2 regions of the Pseudothermotoga thermarum DSM 5069 genome follow, and region 1 is predicted to be linked to the other one. Evidence: predicted binding sites of a transcription regulator. Region 1 holds the regulator's gene; the other holds the start of a gene.
What was found. The regulator HrcA, encoded in region 1, represses chaperone genes, less so after heat shock. The targets are predictions, from matches to a motif close to ATTAGCACTCNNANNNTNNGAGTGCTAAT.
Positions count from the first base shown of each region.

Region 2: the regulator HrcA is predicted to act here: its motif matches at 1,821-1,849, upstream of dnaK (molecular chaperone DnaK).

Region 1 is NC_015707.1:1,834,069-1,837,908, forward strand. It holds gene dnaJ (molecular chaperone DnaJ) at 140-1,246, opposite strand; gene THETH_RS09115 (nucleotide exchange factor GrpE) at 1,230-1,736, opposite strand; gene hrcA (heat-inducible transcriptional repressor HrcA) at 1,775-2,803, opposite strand; gene THETH_RS09125 (UDP-N-acetylmuramoyl-L-alanyl-D-glutamate--2,6-diaminopimelate ligase) at 2,907-3,840, shown strand, end outside.
Region 2 is NC_015707.1:10,153-13,992, reverse strand. It holds gene dnaK (molecular chaperone DnaK) at 1-1,677, opposite strand, end outside; gene THETH_RS00065 (MBL fold metallo-hydrolase) at 1,915-2,547, shown strand; gene hpt (hypoxanthine phosphoribosyltransferase) at 2,561-3,073, shown strand; gene recG (ATP-dependent DNA helicase RecG) at 3,206-3,840, shown strand, end outside.

The sequences.
Region 1 (3,840 bases):
TTTACATGTCAAACTTTGAGAGAGAAAGAAAAATGAAGAAAAAAGGAGAATACTTGAGAAAATTGAAAGAAAAGGAACTTTTTGGATGAAATTGGAAAAAAACAGAGATTATTGGGCAGAAAAGAAGAATTTTGTGATATTACACATCAAAATCCTTTATTTTTGCGATCTCTTTGAGAAGTTGTTCCTCTTTTGCGGAAAGTTTCTCTGGGAATTTTACGTTAACGGTGACAAGCAAATCTCCTCTTCTGCCAGTTCTTGGAGAATAAAATCCCAAACCTTTTAACCTGAAAACTGTGCCAGGCTGAGTCAAAGGCGGTATCTTTAACATCGTCGAATCGCCTGTTGGCAAATCGATTCTCACCGTTGTACCAAGAAGTGCTTGTACATAATCGATATCGATTTCGGTGAGAATATCGTCGTCTTGCCTTTTGAATCTTCTATCGGGTTTCACATGAACGGTTACATACAACGCACCGTATCCTCCTCCGTTGTATCCTGCGTTTCCTGCCCCATCTATTCTAATTCTTGTTCCGTCGCTGACACCTGGTGGAATATCCACAACGGTTCTATACCTTCTTTTAACACGACCTGTTCCACCGCAATAATGACATCTTTCTTTAACGACTTTTCCAGTTCCACCGCAAGTTGTACAGGTTGTGGTGCTTACAAAAATTCCAAAAACGCTTCTTCTTTCTTCCCTTATCACACCGGATCCTCGGCACCTTGGACAAGTTTGATATCCACTGCCAGGTTCAACACCTGTTCCATTGCAATGTTCACATTTTTCATATCTATCGTACTCAATTGGTACTTGCTTACCTGTTATGGCGTCTGCAAAGCTTATTTCAACGGTTACAGAGATATCTTCCCCAGGTCTTCTTCTTGCTTGTTGTCGTTCTTCCGCACCACGCTCTCCGAAAAAGATATCGAATATATCTCTTCCAAAGAAGCTTTCAAAGTCTTTGAAGATGTCTTCAAAGGTTGTTCCACCGGTTGGTTGTTCGTACGCCGGTTCCCCAATGTATCCAAAGCGATCGTACATGGCTCTTTTCTGTGGATCGCTCAAAACTTCGTAAGCTTCCTGTATTTCTTTGAATTTTTCTTCAGCTTCTTTTTTGTTTTCTGGATGTAGGTCGGGGTGCCATTCTTTTATTAACTTTCTATACGCTTTTTTAATTTCTTCTTGAGATGCATCTCTTGGAACACCAAGTATGGCGTAGTAATCTTTACTCTGCCTTGGCACGGTTGTCACCTCTTGGTTTAACGGCTACTTGAACTTTCAAAGGTTTTATGACCTTGTTTCTGTATTTGTAACCATTCTCAAGAACCTTAAGTACCGTGTACTCTTCGTACTGGTCTGTTTCAACTCTTTCAACGGCTTCGTGTTCGAATGGATCGAAAGTTGGTTTTGGTTCGATTTTGAAAAAGCCCTCGTCGTTCAGAATTTTCCACAGTTTTTTGTATACCATTTCAACGGCTTTTTTCAAAGAATCAAAGGAACTTGAAGTTTGTGAATTCTCTAAGATCCTTTCAAAGTCGTCCAAAGCTGGTATAAGTTTTGAAAGCAGATATTCGTTGGCATTTTTGAGTATCTGTTCTCTATCTCGAAGAGAATCTTTTTTGAAATTTTCATACTCAGCAGTAAGCTCTTTAAGAGCTTTTAGCAATTTTTCATTTTCTTTTTGAAGCTCTTCAAGTTTTGCTTTCAAATCTTCACTGGTTTGATTGCTCATTTCACTTATTTGTTGACCGTTGATATACTCTTTTTCGTTCATTGCTCTATTCCCTCCTTTCTGATGGCAAGCGTGAAGTATTCTGTCAACCTGCTTGTTATGTATCTTAAGGATGAAAAGATTTCTTCGTATTTTACCACTTTTGAAGTTATCACCATGATTTTTCCTATGCTTCTGTCCTCTTTTTTGTATTCATCTATGAACAGTGCGAAATTCTCAAGACCTTGTAAGCCATGTTCTGATCCGATCAAGATTTGAGGTAAATCTTGGGTTTGATCCATAACCTTTTTTAAAGCTAGATCTTCCGAGAAAAACTGTGAAAGTTTTCTTATCTCTTGGATGTTGAAATCTTCGCTGTTTATAAGAGTATCAAGGCCTACTTTGATCAAGGAATTTCTAAGATCTTCCGAAAGAGATTTAACCAGATTTTCTGCTATCTCTATCATTTCTTCGTTGATGTTTTCTTCAAATCTTCTCTGTGGCATTTGTTCCAACGCGTATCCTACAAGCAATTTGTTTAGAAGTTTTTCAAAGTTTGCCACATCTATTTTCTCAAATGTTCTGAAAGGAATGAATTTCATGAATCCAAGTTCTGTTGTCACAGTCATTATATAATAGTGCCTTGTAACGGGCACGACGAAAACGCGTATGATTTTCAATTTGTCAATTTTTGGTTTTTCTAGTACAACGGCTCCTTGCGTGATCTTTGAGAGTGCCCTTGCTGCTCCTTCCAATATTTTCTCCATGTCTCCAAAACTCATAGGGTATGTTGAATGAATCGATGCAGATGGCTGATAGTATTCCTTCATCAATTTCAAAGTTTCTTCAACGTAGAATTTAAAGCCTTTGTCCGTTGGAATTCTTCCAGCGGAAGTATGAGGCTGGCGTAGATAACCTAAATATTCCAGCCTTCGAAGATCGTTTCTAACCGTCGCACCACTACATTGAATATCCGAGGTTTCAAGGATTCTCTCGGAGCTAACAGGTTTTTTCGTCAATATGTATTCACGAACGGCGCAGAAAAGAACCTTTCTTTGCCTTTCGTTTATCCTTGAATCCCGTTTCATTTTTTATCACTCTCACACCTTGAGTGCTAATTTTAGCCTACCACGTTTTGGCCAACTTGTCAAGTTGGTGCTGTAATGTTAAAATTGCTTTGAGGTGATGAAAATGCTTGTGCGAAACATTGTTGCAGCAATCGAAGGAATGGTTGTGAATGCTTCGCTGGATGGGGCTTTGGACAAGGAAGTTCTTGGTTTAACGAATCATTCTGCACAGGTTAAGCCAGGGTATGTGTTCATATGTCGCAAGGGTAGCAAGTTTGATTCGCACGAGCTGGTTCCCGAGGTGGCAAAGAGAGATCCTGCCTTGATCGTTATGGAAAAAGTTGTTCCTTGCAAAGTCCCACACGTGATTGTTCCAGACAGTAGATTAGCCGAAGCTTTAATTGCAGCTGAATTTTACAACCATCCTTACAAAAAGCTTTTGACGATCGGCGTAACTGGAACAAACGGTAAGACAACCTGTGTCCACTTGTTTCATCACGTTCTCAAACAGTTGGGCTTAAAGGGTAGCATGTTGGGAACGGTGGTTTACGACATTTTAGGTGAAAAACCTTTTCATGCCGACAACACAACGCCTGATGCGATTGTCACACTGTCTGCAATGGCCAAAACTGTACAAAGAAATGGTCAATACTTTGCGATGGAAGTTTCATCTCATGCTCTTGCGATGAAAAGGGTTGAAAGCATAAGATTTGATATAGCTGGCTTGACAAATATAACAAGGGATCATTTGGATTATCATCAAAACTTTGAAGATTACGTCAAAACCAAACTCCACATTTTTGATTTGCTTAAGGATGAAGGAATAGCTGTTATAAGCGATGAGTATCAACATTTGTTGAGCAAAAAGGTTAGGAAAGTTGTCTACGGTATATCGACTAAAAGTGATTATAAAATTTTGGACATGGATGTGGAAAAACACAAGACGAAGTTCAGATTTTCAACTAAATTTGGGATTTTCGACTGCGAGATCAATCAACCAGGGGTTCACTTTGCTTACAATGCTTCACTTGTGATGGCTGCCTTGATGGAAATAGGGT
Region 2 (3,840 bases), 220 kb from region 1:
TGGTATGTCGTCTTTGTTGATGGCATCTCTTAGATCGTTGACCAGTCTTTCAAGGTTGTCTTTGAGATCTTGTGGTAACTTGTCACCATGTTCTTTCAACTGCTTGCTGACAGTGTATGCAAGATCGTCTGCTCTGTTTTTGAGTTCGACTTCTTCTCTCTTTCTTCTATCCTGTTCTTCGTATTTCTTCGCTTCTTCCATCATGCGTCTTATTTCTTCTTCGCTGAGTTTGTGTCTACCTGTGACGACCATCGATTGTTCTTTACCAGATGCCAAGTCTTTTGCCGAAACGTGAACTATTCCATCGCTGTCTATGTCAAAGGTAACCTCAATCTGTGGAACTCCTCTTGGAGCCGGTGGAATTCCAACGAGTCTAAAGCTTCCAAGGAAGATGTTGTCTTTTGCCATAGCTCTTTCACCTTGGTAGACTCTGATTTCAACCTCTGTCTGGAAGTCTTCAGCCGTCGTGAAGATCTTGCTTTTTCTGACTGGTATAGTTGTATTCCTCGGTATTATTGGTTCCATCAAACCGCCTTTAACTTCCACACCAAGCGTAAGCGGTGTAACGTCGACAAGAACAACGTCTTTGTGCTTTGATGTACCAGCGATTATCGCAGCTTCTATTGCCGCACCTATCGCAACTGCTTCGTCTGGGTTGACCGTTTTGTTCGGTTCTTTTCCAAAGATTTCGTAAATGAGCTTGTGAACGTACGGTGAACGAGTCATTCCACCAACCAGGATGATTTCGTCTATGTCTTTTGGCGACAGTTTTGCGTCGTTTAAAGCTCTCATTATTGGTTCCCTTGTCGCTTCGAACAGGTCTTTGACCAAAGATTCGTACAATGCCCTGGTGAGCCTCATTTCAAGGTGAAGTGGCCCAGAAGCAGTTGCAGTTATGTATGGCAAGCTTATATCGGTTTCAAGTTTTGTTGAAAGTTCTATCTTGGCTTTTTCAGCTGCATCCCTCATTCTCTGCAGAGCCTGCTTGTCTTGCCTGAGATCTATTCCATATTGTTTCTTGAACTCCTCAGCCATCCAGTCGATGATCCTTTGGTCAAAGTCGTCTCCACCAAGGTGGTTGTTACCAGCTGTCGCTATAACTTGTATGACTCCATCTCCTATTTCAAGTATCGAAACGTCGAATGTTCCACCACCAAGGTCATAAACCAAAACTTTTTGCTCTTTCTTTTTGTCCAAACCATAAGCTAGGGCAGCAGCTGTCGGCTCGTTGATGATCCTAAGAACCTCAAAACCAGCTATTTGTCCAGCTTCCTTTGTTGCCTGTCTTTGCGCGTCGTTGAAGTAAGCAGGACAGGTTATGACGGCTTTTCTGATGACTCCGCCAAGGTACTGTTCTGCGTCTTTTTTCATCTTTTTGAGAATCAAGGCGCTTATCTCTTGCGGTGTATAGGCTTTACCATCGATTACCACCTTGTAATCGGTTCCCATTTTCCTTTTTATCGATTTAATTGTTCTTTCAGCGTTCAAGATCATCTGTCTTTTGGCAGGTTCGCCAACGAGTATTTCACCGGTTTTTGTGAAAGCTACTATCGATGGTGTTAATCTGCTACCTTCGGCGTTTGGTATGACTTCTACTGTTCCATCTGGTTTCATCCAAGCTATAACGGAGTTGGTTGTACCCAAATCGATACCAACAACAAATTCTCTTTCGCTCATAAAATCACCTCCTTGTCGATTTCCGGTATAGATTATAAGCACCCCCATATACCATGTCAAGGGGTTTTTGTGATTTTTGCTAATTCAATCTTTCATTTATTTATGCACATTTTTGGTATGTTAATTCTGTATAAACTAAATCGTATAGCACTCGTAATATTTGACTGACACATAATTTTTTGCAAAGAACAGCCGAGCACTTGGTATAATTTGAGTACAAGACAAGGGGGGATGGCTATGAAACTCGTGTGGTTTGGTCATGCGTGTTTTCTCATTGACACTGGTAATGTCAAAATTCTGACCGATCCTTTCGACAGCTCCGTTGGTTATAAAGTGCCAACGATTGCTGTAGATCTGATAACTGAAAGTCATCAACATTTCGACCACAACGCGCATCATTTGATCAAGGGAAACTTTCAATTGATCAAGGAGCCTGGTGTATACGAATTTAAGGATGTCAAGATCAAAGGCATAAGAACATTCCACGATGCAGAAAAAGGAAGCAAAAGAGGTCAAAACATAATTTTTGTCTTTGAAATCAACGGAATAAGGATCGGACACTTTGGAGATCTGGGACACGTTCCGACCCAAGAGCAAATCAGAGAAATAGGTCAATTGGACATCGCTTTGATACCGGTTGGGGGGACCTTTACAATAGGTCCAAAGGAAGCGAAGCAAACCATGGATTTGCTAAACCCACATGTTGTCGTTCCGATGCATTACAAAACAAAGTATCTGAAATTTGACATAGCAGGCGTTGAAGATTTTACAAAACTGTGCGAAAATGTTAAGTACCTGGAGAGCAATGAACTTACGATCGATGAAAGTATCAAATCCGAGCAAAAAGCAGTTTTTGTTCTTAAACTGTGAAAGGAGGCATTCGGTGCAACTAAAAGTTTTGTACGACGAATTAACGGTAAGACAAAAGATCAAACAAATGGCAAAAGAAATAGAAAACTATTACAAAGACAAGACTGATACAATTTACGCCATCTGTGTTTTAAAAGGCTCAATCCACTTTTTCAGCGAGCTTGTTTTAAACATCAATATGAACGTGGATTATTCCTTCGTTCATGTGTCCAGCTATGCTGGAACAGAATCCACAGGGAAAATAAGGGTTAAGTCCTGGGTCGAGGAATCTCTGGAAAACAAGTATGTCCTGGTTGTCGAGGACATAGTGGACACAGGAAACACGCTAAGGTATATCTTGAACTATTTAAAAAAGCAAAGGCCCGCGGAATTGAAAATAGCCGCACTTGTTGAGAAAAAGAAGTACGATCATGGAATTCCAATTGATTTTGTTGGTTTTACCGTGGGAGATGTGTTCTTGGTTGGTTACGGTTTGGATTACGAAGAAAAATATCGAAACTTGCCTTACATAGGTTATCTAGAGTGAGAAAAGGATCCTTTGTCATAGCCGCTTTGTTGGTTTTGCTCATATCAATGATAATCTTGAGCCACGTTGGCCAACTTGTTCGAATGCGGACCAACGGTTTTTCATTTCCCCAAAAGGAGATAGTGATCAACTATGCGCCCTCTTCTGGTGGAGGAATTCCTTGAAGAATTTGAGACAGTCATCAAGAAAGTGCAAAACAAAGAACTTTCGGTAAAAGACCTTGAAAATTTTATCGGCAGTAAACTCAACTTAATCCACGATCCGCTGCTTGAACTTGAACCTGTTGCACAAGAAAGATTCAACCAAATGATAGATTATGCCAAGCCAATTGCATCACTTCCTCCAGAAAGAGCGGCAGTGCGCTTAAAAAACCTTTTAAGCATGGTGGAAAAGTATAGAAATTGGTTTTTAATAAATTGCCCGGTTTTTGAAGAAACAAAAGACCCAGACACACCAATCAAGTACGCAAAGCAAGTTGGTCCAAAGCGTGAGAAACTACTTGCAAAACTTGAAATAAAAACATTGAAAGATCTAGTCTGGTATGTTCCAAGAGACTACGAAGACAGAAGAAAAATAGTTCCAATAAAGGATATAAGAGGAGACGAAAAAGTCACAACCTTGGCAAAAATAATAAACGTTGAGACAAAACAAACCTTTTCAATGCCGATAACAGTCGCAGTTGCAGCCGACGGGATAAACCAGGTGCTTTTGAAATGGTTTAACCAAGAATATATGCAAAAGGTTCTTGAGACGTTGAAAGGAAAGGA